Regions from separate parts of the Okibacterium endophyticum genome, predicted to be linked through region 2. Evidence: predicted binding sites of a transcription regulator. Region 2 holds the regulator's gene; the other holds the start of a gene.
The links. The regulator LexA, encoded in region 2, represses DNA repair genes until DNA is damaged. The targets are predictions, from matches to a motif close to TCGAACANNTGTTCGA.
Positions count from the first base shown of each region.

Region 1: ACYVF5_RS05190 (HNH endonuclease signature motif containing protein) is a predicted target of LexA. The motif match lies at 1,864-1,879, and genes of this name have one in related genera.

Region 1 covers NZ_BAAGXA010000005.1:213,269-220,484, forward strand. Annotated here, with positions in the region: gene ACYVF5_RS05180 (CoA-binding protein) at 1-360, opposite strand, end outside; gene ACYVF5_RS05185 (O-acetylhomoserine aminocarboxypropyltransferase/cysteine synthase family protein) at 357-1,652, opposite strand; gene ACYVF5_RS05190 (HNH endonuclease signature motif containing protein) at 1,909-3,474, shown strand; gene ACYVF5_RS05195 (Gfo/Idh/MocA family protein) at 3,677-4,675, opposite strand; gene ACYVF5_RS05200 (dolichyl-phosphate-mannose--protein mannosyltransferase) at 4,752-6,416, opposite strand; gene rsmI (16S rRNA (cytidine(1402)-2'-O)-methyltransferase) at 6,540-7,216, shown strand, end outside.
Region 2 covers NZ_BAAGXA010000008.1:152,262-159,477, reverse strand. Annotated here, with positions in the region: gene ACYVF5_RS12700 (LacI family DNA-binding transcriptional regulator) at 1-558, shown strand, start outside; gene hisH (imidazole glycerol phosphate synthase subunit HisH) at 689-1,336, opposite strand; gene hisB (imidazoleglycerol-phosphate dehydratase HisB) at 1,333-1,941, opposite strand; gene ACYVF5_RS12685 (histidinol-phosphate transaminase) at 1,938-3,020, opposite strand; gene ACYVF5_RS12680 (LysM peptidoglycan-binding domain-containing protein) at 3,107-3,613, opposite strand; gene lexA (transcriptional repressor LexA) at 3,953-4,639, shown strand; gene hflX (GTPase HflX) at 4,772-6,337, opposite strand; gene ACYVF5_RS12665 (class I SAM-dependent methyltransferase) at 6,381-7,004, shown strand; gene dapF (diaminopimelate epimerase) at 7,028-7,216, opposite strand, start outside.

The DNA of each region.
Region 1 (7,216 bases), on a different contig from region 2:
CGCCTTTCGGAAGACATCGACGATGTCCGGCACCTCGGGCAGCGAGGCCAGGTCCGGGTATGCCCTCTGGCCGAGGATCTCGTCGGCGTTGGGGTTGACGAAGTAGACCCGGTAGTCACTCGACTGCTGCAGGTAGGTGCCGACGAAGTAACTCGATCGTGCGGGATTGGGCGATGCGCCGACGATGGCCACCGATTGAGCGGCGCGCAGGATGCCGAGACGCTCTTTCGCGTCCGGTCCCACCCAGGTGCGCTGGGATTTGAGCAGCCGGGCGAGCGGTGAGTCCGCGGGGATCGAGCAGGTGAGCCCGTTCTGCAGCTGCGCTGTGATGACGTCGTCGGTCTTCTCGATCGTGGTCATGACTGTTCCTTCACTGCCAGGGTGAGCGCCTGGTCAAGGTCGTAAACGATGTCGTCCGGGTCTTCTATTCCCACCGAGAGTCGCAGCACACCGGGAAGAACGCCCGCATCGACGAGCTGCTGCTCGGTGAGCTGGGCGTGCGTCGTCGACGCCGGGTGGATGATGAGCGTCTTCGCGTCACCGATGTTGGCGAGGTGGCTGGCGAGGTTCACTGATTCGATGAGCTTCTGCCCGACGGCCCTGCCACCCTTCACAACGAAGCTGAACACCGATCCGGCGCCCTTCGGAAGGTACTTCTCGGCACGACCGTGGTGCGGGTGGTCTGGCAGTCCGGCCCAGAACACACTCTCGACACGCGGGTCCTCTGCCAGCCACTTCGCGACGATCCTGGTGTTGTCGACGTGTGCCTGCATACGGAAGGGAAGCGTCTCGACGCCCTGGGCGAGCTGGAACGCCGACTGGGCCGACAGTGCAGGCCCGATGTCTCGCAGCTGCTCCGCCCTGAGCCGGGTGAGAAAGGCATACTCCCCGAAGTTGCCGGACCACTGCAGGCCGCCGTAGCTCGGAACCGGCTCGCCGAACAGGGGGAAGGTGTCGGTGTTCCAGTCGAAGCGTCCCGATTCGACGACAACACCGCCCATTGTGGTTCCGTGCCCGCCGAGGAACTTCGTGGCGGAGTGCGTCACGACGTCTGCGCCCCACTCGATCGGGCGGTTGAGATAGGGGGTCGGGATGGTGGAGTCGATGATCAGCGGGATGCCGTGCGCGTGTGCCACATCGGCGAGCGCCTCGATGTCAGCGATCTCGCCGGACGGGTTCGCGATCGTCTCGGCGAAGATCAGCTTCGTCGACGGGGTGATCGCGGCCGCGTAGTCTTCGGCGTCTGCCGACTGGACGAATGTCGTCTCGACTCCGAAGCGGCGCAGCGTCACGTCGAGCTGCGTGATGGAGCCGCCGTAGAGGCTGGCCGATGCGACGATGTGGTCGCCCTGGCCGACAAGGCTGGCGAAGGTGATGTACTGCGCGGCGAGACCGCTGGCCGTCGCGACGGCACCGAGGCCGCCCTCGAGGCTGGCGACCCGTTCCTCGAAGCTGGCCACCGTGGGGTTCGAGAGCCGGGAATAGATGTTGCCGTACTTCTGCAGGGCGAAGCGCGCAGCGGCATCCTCTGTGTCGTCGAAGACGAAGGCGGTTGTCTGGTAGATGGGCAATGCCCGTGCACCTGTGACGTCGTCTGGAATGTTGCCCGCGTGGATTGCCCGCGTGCGAAAGCCGTATTCGCGATCTGCCATAGGACAACGCTAATCGACTCGGAGGGCTCGTGTGTGCGCGGAGCGTCACACAAAGACTCACGTGGCAGGCGATGCTCGCCAGGACGAGAGCATCCCGCTGATCTCGTTGTTGTTCTCATTGGGGGACGAGTCCCGTTCTGGGCCGGGTCTGCGACCGAGACAGCTCGCGGTTCGCGGTGACACAGTTCGCGAGATTCTTCAAGAAAACGTGTCGAACATACCTTCGAATGTCGGGTGATTTTTGCTAGAATCAAGCATGGCCCGGATTTCTGAACAGCTTCGAGAACTCGCACTTTCCGTGTGCGACAGGCTCGCCGCTGTGGAAGACGCGGGACGGGGTGATCCGTCGTCGGCTTCGGTGTTGCTCGGCCGAGCTGATGATGCCGAGCTTGAGGTGTTGCTGCGTGAGGCGGCGGCAGTGCGATCCGAAGTCGATGCGGTGATCGCGGCGGGTGCGGGGGTGGTCGCCCGTCGGTCCGACCGTGCGCTGGGGTACGCCGGATTGGCGCAGAGCAAGGGGCATCGGAACCCCGTTGCCATGGTGCAGTCGATCACAGGGTCGACACGGGCTGAAGCAGCCAGGCAGGTGCGTCTGGGGGAGGCGATGACCGAGACGGATGACGCGGCCCGTGCGGGCGACAACGGCTCGCTTCTCGGCGTGACGGGACCGAGTGAGGCGGGCGCGGACGAGAGCGGACCAAACGAGACCACGCCTGCTGACGACGGAGTGGAGGCTGCGGAGCCGGTGCGGGTGTTGCCGTGGCATGAGCCCTTGACGCGTGCGGTGCGCGAGCGTGTGTTGCGGCCGGAGGCGGCGGCGGTGATCATGCGGGGGCTCGGTGAGCCCGATGACCGATGTGATGTCGAAACGCTGCGGGGTGCGGCCGAGCAGCTGGTGCGCGACGCGGGCGATGCTCATGTCGATGAGCTCGGTCGACGTGCTCGATTGCTGCGGGATCTGCTGGATCCGGTTGGCGTCGGGGTGCGGGCGGAGGAACGCTACCAGGGCAGGTCGTGGCGGTTCGGCCGGAACGCGGCGGGGGCGCGGACGGCGTTTGTGGAGTTCGACGACGACTCCGCGGCCTGGATCGATACTCTCGTCGGCGCCGCGATGAGACCACGACGCGGCGGACCGAGATTTGTGGACACAGCCGAAGCGGAACGCGCGAAGAACCTGGCAGAGGACACCAGGTCGAACGATCAGCTGGTGTTCGACCTGATGATCGACACGCTCCGCGCCGGCGTGAACGCGGACCCGATCGCCCCCTTCGGAACCCGTCAGGTCGGTGTGCGTGTGGTGATCACCGAGAAGAACCTCAACACCCGCACCGAAGAAGGGAATGTCATCGGGAACGGATTTCTCGAAGACGGCGGTGACCGTGTTCCCGTGGCTGTGGTGGAGCGGATGATCTGCAACAGCGGAACCGTGCCTGTCACCGTGGACAGTCACGGGAACCCGCTGGACGTGGGCCGGGATCAACGGCTGTTCACAACAAGACAACGCATCGCGTTAGCAATCAGGGACGGTGGATGCCGACATCCGGATTGCGACCGGTCTGCGTCGTATACCGAGGCGCATCACATCAACGGATGGATGGCGGACCACGGGAACACGGACATCGCGGACGGGGTGCTGTTATGCCGATATCACCACATGCTGCTCCACAACAACGGCTGGAAAATCGTCAGGGATGACTCCGACTACTTTCTGATACCGCCTGCGAGCATCGACCCTGACCGTGTCCCGATACCGACGCCGAGCAAATCGCCGCTCCTGTGGAGTCTCCACGGGTTTGGTCTCGACGGGCTCGACCACCGGTGAGGGCCCGGACACCGCGGGGTCTCGACAAGCTCGACCACCGTGGGGTCTCGACGGGCTCGGGGTCTCGACGGGCTCGGGGTCTCGACAAGCTCGACCACCGTGGGGTTTCGACGGGCTCGGGGTCTCGACAGGCTCGACCACCGTGGGGTCTCGACAGGCTCGACCACCGTGGGGTCTCGACAGGCTCGACCACCGTGGGGTCTCAGTCGATGCGCGTCGGCTGCCTCACACCGAGCCCCGACCGTTTATAGGCGGCATCGATCACGCGCATCGTCGCGATCGAATCTGCCGGGTCGGTGAGCACCGGCGATCCGAGCACAACTGCATCCCTGAACGCCTCGAGCTGAAAGCGATACGTCGACAGCGTGGTCGCATTCTCTGTTCGTGTTCCGTCCGCTGTCCGGATGGTGAGTTCATTGCCGAGCTGAGGGAGGAAGGGGTTGGTGACCGTCAGCGTTCCCCGGTCTCCGACGATCGTCACATGCTGTGTCGACGCAGGCGGATCCATCCACATCGAGCCGGTCGCCTGCCCCGTGACCCCGCTCGGGAACTCGAGGTCGACGGTCATGTCGCCGTCGACATCAGGTGTGAAGGTGTGCGCCGCAGCACCCGTGACGACAGGTTCCTCGCGCACAAGCGCCCGAAGCAGACGGATCGGGTAACACCCGACGTCCATCAGCGACCCACCGGCCAGTTCACGCTGCCAGCGCACATTCGCCTCGTCGGCTTCGATCGAGAAACCGAAGAGCGACTCGATCGATCCGATCGTTCCGAGTTCGCCCGAGTCCACGATCTCGATCATGCGCGCGGTGATGGGGTGATAGAGGTTGTGGAACGCCTCCATCACCACCAGCCCAGTCGATTGGGCGACGGCGGCGACCTCTTCGGCTTCTGCGGCGTTCGCCGCGAACGGCTTCTCGCAGAGCACATGTTTTCCCGCCCTCAGCGCCGCTGTCGTCCACACCCCGTGCAGTCCGTTCGGAGACGGCACATAAACGGCCTCGATGTCGGGGTCGGTCAGCAGTTCTTCATATGACCCGTGTGCAGCGGGAATGCCGTGTTCGGCGGCGAAGGCCCGCGCCCGACCGATGCCACGTGCAGCGACAGCGGCGATCTCGACATCGTCGACGCCGGCGGCCGGAGCGATGAGCGCACGAGGGGCGATGTCTGCCGCGCCCAGGATGCCGATGCGAAGGGTCATAGCCTTCCACCCTACCGATCAGCGGGTGTGTCGTCGTTCCACGCAGCGTCGTCACACGCAGTGTCGTCGCGCGTCGTCAGATCCAGCCGGGCAGCCAGTTGTGCAGCATCCAGAACCAGTGGGGCACCGTGGTGGCCGTCCAGAGCGGATACCAGAAGGCGCTGAGCAACACGGCGGACGTCACAAAAACGACGGTGAGCGCGATTCCGCTTGTGCGCCGGTATCGCTCATCGTCGCGACGACCGAGGATGACGCCGAGCGTGAGGACGAGAGCGAGGATCAGGTACGGCTCGAACGCGATCGTGTAGAACTGGTACACCGTGCGGCCCGTGTACATCAGCCACGGCAGGTACCCGGCGACGATCCCCATGAGGACGAGGCCGGGGCGCCATTCGCGATAGCGCACGAGGCGGTAGGCCAGATAGAAGAGGGCAACGGCACCCGCCCACCAGATCAGCGGGTTCGCCACCGACGTGATGGCAGACGAACAGGATTCGGCGAAGCATCCGTCGTCGCCCGCTCCCGTCTGCCGGTACCACATGCTCGTGGGCCTGGCCATCAGCAGCCAGCTCAACGGGTTGGCCGAATACGGGTGCGACTGCGAGAGGCCGACATGAAAACCGTAGATCGACTGGTGATAGTGCACAAAACTCTGCAGGGTGGTCGGCAGCACCGAGAGAACGCCTGAGAGCGCGTTCTCCGGCTGCTCTGCCCAGTGCCTGTTGTATCCGCCGTCGGTGACGAACCAGCCGGTCCAGCTGGCCAGATAGGCGGCGAGAGCGACCGGCACCAGCAGGATGAACGATATCGGCCCCTGTTTCAGAATGGCCGCGCTGATCCAGAACGGCAGCCCGAGCCTGCGTCGGAGCAGGGCGTCAGACAGAACCACATACAGACCGAACGCCGCCAGAAAATAGAGCCCGGACCACTTCACCGCGGTGGCGGCCCCGAACGCCAGACCTGCGGCGACGAGCCACGGTCGCCACCACAGCGCAGGGCCCCATGCCTGGTCAGAGCCGGTTGCACGCGCGGCAGAGACCGCAGAGCTCAACCGCTGCTCGTGCCAGAGCCGATCGAGCAGCACGCAGAGAAAGCCGACGAGTGTGAAGAACATCAGGATGCCGTCGAGCAGCGCGACGCGCGACATCACTATCGCATGGCCATCGATCGCGAAGAGCAGGCCGGCCGTGATCACCAGAGCACGCGATGCGAAGAGACGATGGGCGACCACCATGATCACCGCAACGGCAAGCGTGCCGAGAGCTGCCGTCACCACACGCCAGCCGAAGCTGTCGCCGGCGCCGAAGATGGCGAGGCCGACGGCGATGAGCCACTTGCCCAGGGGCGGATGGACGACATAGGCCGGGTCGTCGGTGAAACCGTCGGTGCGTCCGGCATTGAAATCGTCGTCGGGGTCTGCGGGCCAGCCGGACTCGTAACCGTTGTTCAGGAGTGTGTATGCATCTTTCACATAGAACGTCTCGTCGAACACAAGAGCGTGCGGATGACCGAGATTCCAGAACCGCAGGCATCCGGCGAGAAGAACAACGGCGAGCGGTGCGCCCCACCTCCAGAGCCACAGACGCACGCCGTGCGACATCACACGCGAGAACCACACGTCCAGACGCGACCCGCGTTCGACGGCGGTCGGCGATCCGGCCGTCACATCACCGGTCTTGAACGCACTCCCGTCCGGTGTCGCCAACACCTCGGCGAACGGCGCTCGGCTCTCGTCTGACACGTAGCAATGCTATGCCGTGCACCCGGCCGTCGACTGGGCCCAGTCGATCGGGCCATCGACTGGGCCCGTCGAGCGACACCTGCACCGTGCCGCCTGCACCGTGCCGCCTGGCAGACTGGGACCATGATCACCCTCGCGGCAACACCCATCGGCAATCTCGGTGATGCCTCTGCCCGGCTGGTCGAAGCGCTCGAGAGCGCCCGTGTCGTCGCGGCCGAAGACACACGCACGACCGTGCGCCTGCTGCAGGGGCTGAAGATCGCCAATCGCCCGCGCCTCGTGAGCCTGCACGAGCACAACGAGCGCGAGAGGTCGGCCGAACTGATCGAGCTCGCCAGGGACGAAGACCTTCTGGTGCTGAGCGACGCCGGGATGCCCACGGTCTCAGACCCGGGGTACCACCTGGTCGAGCGGGCGGTCGCCGCCGGCATCCGCGTCACCGCCATCCCCGGCCCGAGCGCCGTCATCACGGCGCTCGCCGTGTCTGGTCTGCCGACGGACAGGTTCAGCTTCGAGGGGTTCCTGCCGCGCAAACGCGGAGACCGCCTGCAGGTGCTCAGGGGGCTCGAGCGCGAGCGACGCACGATGGTGTTCTTCGAGTCGCCGAATCGTCTGGGGGCATCGCTCGTCGACGCGGCCGAGGTCTTCGGCGGCGCCCGACGCGCAGCTGTCTGCCGGGAGCTCACCAAGTTCTTCGAAGAGGTCAGGCGCGGCACCCTGGACGAGCTCGTGGCCTGGGCCGCAGAGGGAGTGCGTGGCGAGATCTGCCTGGTCGTCGCGGGCGCGGAGCCCGTTCAGCT
Region 2 (7,216 bases):
GTCGACCGTGCGCCGATCGGGCTGAGAGCTGACACGTTCACCGAAGACGATGCGACGGGTGGCTACCTGGCAACGCAACACCTGATCGAGCACGGACACCGCCGCATCGCCTACCTCGGCGACGCCATCCATCTGTCCACCGAGACCAAGCGACTCGGAGGCTGGCGACGCGCTCTCAGCGAGGCCGGCCTCTCGGATGATGACGACCTCGTCGCCGTGCACGCCTCGGATCTCACAACGACGAGGTTTGCTGTTGAGCGGTTTCGCTCGTTGGATGATCCGCCGACGGCTGTCTTCTCGGCGAACGCTCGCTGCACCATGGCACTCGTCCACGTGCTGCGCGACGATCCGCTCCCGCTCGTGAGCTTCGGCGACTTCCCGATGGCAGACGTCCTCACTCCATCGATTACGGTCATCGACCAGGACCCCACCCGCATCGGCACCCTGGCCGCCGAACGAGTCCTCGCGCGCCTCACAGAGCCGACCGCCGAACTCGAACGAGTGAACGTCATCGACGTCGCCCTGGTCGAGCGCGACTCCTGCCGTATCGGCTCTTAAGACCAGCGTCTAAGACCAGCGCTCGCGATAGCTGACCGGCGTCCGACCGCATTCGCGGGACAGAGCAGCGAAGAAACGAGGGACGCAGCTCTGCGCGCCCGACTCACGCTGCGGAATCGGTGGAACGAGGCTATCCGGTGCGAAGGCTGGCCAGCCAATTCGACAGCAGACGGATGCCCGCATCACCTGACTTCTCGGGATGGAACTGCGTTGCAGAGAGCGGTCCGTTCTCAACAGCGGCAAGAAAGCGACAGCCGTGCGTCGCCCAGGTGAGGTGAGGCTCGGGAAAGGGCCGGGTCACCTCGAGTGTCCAGTTCCTGGCAGCAAACGAGTGCACGAAGTAGAAGCGTTCGTTGTGAAGGCCGTTGAAGAGCACCGAGTCCTCGGGCGCCTCGACGGTGTTCCATCCCATGTGCGGGAGCACTGGAGAGTCGAGCTCGTCGACGACGCCAGGCCACTCGCCGAGGCCCTCGGTGTCGACACCACGTTCCACTCCTCGTTCGAACATGACCTGCATGCCGACACAGATGCCCAGGACGGGGCGACCTCCGGCGAGACGTTTGTCGATGAGGTCGTCGGATGCCGAATCCCTCAGCTGCGCCATCACGGCGCTGAATGCACCGACGCCGGGCACGACCAGCCCGTCGGCTTCGAGGGCGCGCCTGCGGTCGGCTGTGAGTTCGACGTCCGCGCCCGCACGCTCGAGTGCCTTCACGGCAGAGTGCACGTTTCCGCTGCCGTAATCGAGCACAACGACGTTCGAAGCGCCACCGCTCACAGCGCGCCCTTCGTCGACGGGATGCCGGAGACAAGAGGATCGTATGCCTTCGCCTGCCGGAATGCGCGCGCGAACGCTTTGAACTCCGCTTCGGCGATGTGGTGGGGATCACGGCCGGAGATCACGTTGACGTGAACGGTGAGTGCCGCGTTGAACGCGATCGCTTCGAAGACGTGCCTCACCATCGAGCCGGTGAAGTGGCCCCCGATGAGGTGGAACTCGAATCCGGCCGGTTCACCGTCGTGCACCAGAAAAGGCCTGCCCGAGATGTCGACGACCGCCTGCACGAGCGCTTCGTCGAGCGGCACGAGCGCGTCGCCGAAACGCGAGATTCCCGCCTTGGTGCCGAGGGCCTCCCTGATGGCCAGGCCGAGCGCGATTCCGATGTCTTCGACCGTGTGGTGCACATCGATCTCGATGTCGCCCGACGCCCGCACGGTGAGATCGGTGAGCGAGTGCTTCGCGAACGCCGTGAGCAGGTGGTCATAGAACGGAACCGTGGTCTCGATATCGCTCACCCCGGTGCCGTCCAGATCGAGCGTCAGGTCGATGCTCGACTCACTGGTTTCGCGCTGGATGCGCGCGACGCGCTGCGAAGGACTCATGGCGTCGAGTCTAATGCGGCGATCGCCTCGAGGAACGCTGTCGTCTCGGCTTCCGTGCCCGCCGAGACGCGCAGGTGGCCGCGTATTCCGACGTCTCGGATGAGGATGCCGCGCTCGAGAAGCGCCTCGAAGGTCTGCTGAGGATCGTCGACTCCGCCAAACAGCACGAAGTTGCTGTGCGTGCGGTGCGGGCTGTACCCCAAACCACGAAGCCCTGTCGAGATGCGATCGCGTTGCTGCGCGATGTCGTCGACCATGGCGAGCATCTCGTCGCTGTGCGCGAGCGCGGCGGTCGCCGCCGCCTGCGTGAGCGCCGAAAGGTGGTAGGGCAGCCGCACCAGGCGCAGCGCGTCTGTGACGGCGGGGTCCGCCGCCAGATAGCCGAGGCGGGCGCCGGCGAACGCGAACGCCTTGCTCATCGTGCGAGAGACGATGAGCCGTTCGCGCCCGTCGAGCAGCGTGAGTGCGCTTGGGGTGCCCACCGGGGCGAATTCGGCGTATGCCTCATCGACGACGACGATGCCGGGCGCCTGGTCGTAGACAGCGGCGATGGTCTCGATCGAGAGCGGAGTACCCGTTGGATTGTTCGGTGAGCAGAGGAACACCAGGTCGGGCTGCTCGCGCGCGACGGCGGCCGCGGCCGTCTGCGGCGACACCTCGAAGTCGTCGTCCCGGTCTGCGCCGATCCAGCGTGTTCCCGTGCCGGATGCGAGCAGCGGGTACATCGAGTAGGTCGGGCTGAACCCGAGCACGGAGCGACCCGGGCCCCCGAATGCCTGCAGAACCTGCTGGAGGACTTCGTTGGAGCCGTTCGCCGCCCATACGTTGTCTCGTGTGAGCCCGTGTCCGAGATAGGCGGCCAGGCTGTCGCGCAGGCCGGTGAACTCACGATCCGGGTACCTGTTCACCCCGATGACGGCCGCTGCGATGCGCGCCACGATGTCGTGGGCGACTGCTTCGGGAATGGTGTGTGTGTTCTCGTTCACGTTGAGCGCGACAGGCACGGCCTTCTGGGGAGCACCGTACGGGGACTTTCCGCGCAGATCGTCGCGGATAGGAAGGTCGCTGAGTGAGGTCACCCCGCAAGTTTAGCCAGCTAAATTGCCCAGGTTTCACTCGGCGTCTGACGTCACCCCGACGTTTAGTCGACTAAATCGCCCGGAGTTCACTCGGTGTCTGACGCCGAATAGCTCGCCGGGATCGCGATCTGCTGCCCGGGCACGACGTTCGATGAAGACAGACGGTTGAGATCGAGGATCTCGTTGATGACGTCTCTGGGGTCCGCCTGGGGGGCGATGCGAACCGCGACCTGCCACAGCGACTGTCCGGCCTCGATCGTGACGTATTCGAACGACGCGCTGCTCGCCGTCGACGTGGCGACCGCACCGTCGGCATTCAGTCCGAGATAGGCGGCGACGGCGATCACGGGCACGGCAGCGAGTGTCGTGAGCACGAGGCGACCACGACGCGTGATCCGCAGACGTCCCGATGCGCGAGGTGCGGATACGCGAGGTGCGGATACGCGAGGTGCGGATGCGCGAGGCACAGACGCTATGGGCACAGACGCTATGGGCACAGACGTTGTGGGCACAGACGTTGTGCGCTGTGCGCCGACGAGGCCGGCGTGCTCTGCGCCCGCCATATGGGTGACGTACGCGCGTGGTCGGTTCATCCGGTGTCCGCTCATTGTGTTCGTCCTTCCGCCTCTGCTCGTTGTCACGGGCTCTTCCTCCTACAGGCTGCTTCTGTTACGTCCTGCGGTCATCCACCGTCTTCGTATGACCGGCATCCGCAGAGGCCGGTTATAAGAAGATGTGTTCCGAATCTATCTTCGATTGTTCGAAGATGCAAGATGCTTTTCGAAAACCGATGAGAAGAGAGTCGCGACACACTCGAACAGATGTTTGCCTCGCGCCCTTTTCACCGATACAGTTCGTGTGATGGTTGACACTCAATCAGCAACCACCGACACGGGTATCAGCGGCGGCGCCGCGTGAGCGAAAGAAGCACAATGACGGTCAGCGGAACACCGGCAGGCAAGGGCACAACGCGGCGGCGCAAGACCCTGAGCGACAAGCAGCTGGCGATCCTCGAAGTCATCCAGCGATCCGTGAGTCAACGGGGCTATCCGCCGAGCATGCGCGAGATCGGCGACGCGGTCGGCCTTGCCTCGCTCTCGAGCGTGACCCACCAGCTGAACCAGTTGGAGCTCAGCGGATACCTTCGGCGGGATCCGAATCGTCCACGTGCCCTGGAGGTGCTCATCGAGCTGCCGTCGGTCGCGTCCGAGTCGCTCGACTACGAGAACACCACCCCGATCGGCGACGCCGCGATGGTACCCCTGGTCGGCAACATTGCCGCCGGGGTTCCGATCACTGCAGAGCAGCAGGTCGAAGAGGTCTTCCCTCTGCCGCGGCAGCTCGTCGGCAAGGGCGACCTCTTTATGCTGAAGGTCAAGGGCGAGTCGATGATCGACGCCGCCATCTGCGATGGCGACTGGGTGGTCGTACGACAGCAGAGCACCGCCGAGAACGGCGACATCGTTGCGGCCATGCTCGACGGTGAGGCGACAGTCAAGGTGTTCCGCAAGCGAGACGGCCACGTCTGGTTGCTGCCGCGGAACAGCAACTTCGAACCGATCGTCGGTGACCTCGCCGACGTGCTCGGCAAAGTGGTCGCCGTTCTTCGATCCGTCTGACGCGTCACAGTTCGCCCGGATGACGCCGCCGTCGCGGTCATAAGCCTGAGGGTCCGACAAGCAGCCGACGGCGGTCGTTGCCGCCGACGTGGCTGCTGGTGGACGCTCGGCCGCCCTCAGACGGGTGACGCGTCAGGCAGTCACGCCGTCGCGACGCTTGACGATGAACTCATCCACCGATGCGGCGATTTCTTCTGACACCAGTGCGCGAACACGTGTTCCGGCCTCGAGATAGTCGATGTGCATCACACGCGCCCTGCGGTGAAGCATAGAAATGACCTCACCCCTGTCATACGGCACAAGCAGGGTCACCTCGATCGACGGGCTCGGCAAGAGAGCGGAAACCGCCTCGAGAATCTCGTCGATCCCCTCACCAGTGCGAGCTGACGCGAAGACCGCGTCAGGCTCGAGTCCGCGCAGCAGCAGCCGGTCGTCTTCGCTGATCAGATCGGATTTGTTGAAGACGACGAGCTCGGGGATGTCTCGTGCGCCGACGTCGCCGATGACGTCCCTCACCGTGGTCAGCTGTGACGCGGGGTCGGGATGCGACGCGTCGACCACGTGCACGATCAGTTCGGCGTCTGCCACTTCTTCGAGCGTCGAGCGGAAGGCCTCGACGAGCTGATGTGGGAGGTTCCTGACGAAACCGACAGTGTCGACGAGCGTGTATTGACGCCCGTCTTCGGTGCGGGTGCGGCGCACCGTCGCGTCGAGAGTGGCGAAGAGCGCGTTCTCGACCAGCACTCCTGCCTTCGTGATGCGGTTGAGCAGACTCGATTTGCCGGCGTTCGTGTAGCCGGCGATCGCGACGGAGGGCACCTCGTTGCGGTGGCGGTTCGCCCGTTTCGCCTCGCGTGACGGGGCGAAGCCCTTGATCTGCTTGCGCAGCTTCGCCATTCGTGTGTGGATGCGGCGTCTGTCGAGCTCGATCTTCGTCTCACCGGGGCCACGGGAACCCATGCCGGCTCCTGCGCCGCCGACCTGACCACCTGCCTGGCGGCTCATGGATTCACCCCATCCGCGCAGCCGAGGAAGCAGATACTCGAGCTGGGCAAGTTCCACCTGGGCCTTGCCCTCCCTGCTCTTGGCGTGCTGGCTGAAGATGTCGAGGATCACAGCTGTGCGGTCGATCACCTTGACTTTGACCACGTCTTCGAGTGCGCGCCGCTGACTCGGCGCCAGCTCCGTGTCCGCGATGACCGTGTCGGCGCCGAGCGACTGCACGATTGCCCTCAGCTCCTCTGCCTTGCCCCGGCCCAGGTACGTGCTCGGGTCCGGGTGGGGGCGCCGCTGCAGCATCCCGTCGAGCACAACCGCGCCGGCCGTCTCAGCGAGTGCTGCAAGCTCGCGAAGCGAGTTCTCTGCGTCATCGAGCGAACCCTGCGAGTAGACGCCGATGAGAATGACATTCTCGAGTCGCAGCTGGCGATACTCGACCTCTGTGACGTCTTCGAGCTCGGTCGAGAGCCCGGCGACCCGCCGAAGCGCCTGCCGTTCTTCACGATCGAGCTGCTCGCCATCCCGCTCATCATCCTCGCGCAGGGGCCTCTCATCGTTCAGAGCCTCTGCTCGAGCACGTCCAAAGAGGGTGTATCCGCTCGCGTGCGTGTCCGCGCGGTCGAGCACCCGGGACACAACATCGTTGTCTGGGGAGCTGCCATCGGCCTGGTGACGGTCATCGCCGGAATTCTCTGTCATTGACGTTAACCCTAGTTCGTTCTGGTCGAGTACGTTCTTCACTATGGGTAGCGATCACTATTTCACCGGGTCCCCAGGCAGTGACCTGAAGCAACGCAGGATCCGGGTCCGTCTCGCGGGCCGCGAGATCGAGGTCACGACCGCCGGTGGCATCTTCAGCCCCGACCGCGTCGACACGGGCACACAGGTCCTGCTCTCGAACACACCGGCGCCTCCCCCGAGCGGCAATTTTCTCGACCTCGGCTGCGGCTGGGGACCGATCGCCCTGACCCTGGCTATCGAATCGCCCCTCGCGACCGTGTGGGCTGTCGATGTCAACGAACGCGCCCTCGATCTCGTGCGCACGAACGCCGGATCCCTTGGACTCGAGAACGTTCGCGCGGTTCTTCCCTCCGAGGTTCCAGACGAGCTTCGGTTCAGGACGATCTGGTCGAATCCGCCGATCCGGGTCGGAAAGAACGAGCTCCACACGATGCTCGAGCACTGGCTCCCCCGTCTGACGTCCGGATCGGACGCGTGGCTGGTCGTGCAGCGGAACCTCGGGTCAGACAGTCTGCACCGATGGCTCAACGGAGCGCTTCCCGACGACTTCACCGTCACCAGGGCCGCCACGGGCAAGGGGTATCGGGTGCTTCGCGCCAAGCACAGAGTGGCGTCGCCCGCGTGACCAGAGCATCGGCGTGACCGTTCCTACACGAGCATCAGCTCACCGGTATAGACGAGCTCTGCCGGTCCGCTGAGAGCGACGTGTTCGCCGTCCTCGGTCGGGAACATCCGAACGCCGAGCGAGCCGCCCGCGACATCGACCCGCCACTGATTCGGTGCGCCGGCGCCCGCCCAGTGCCTGGTGGCCAGCGCAGCTGCCGCGATGCCCGTCCC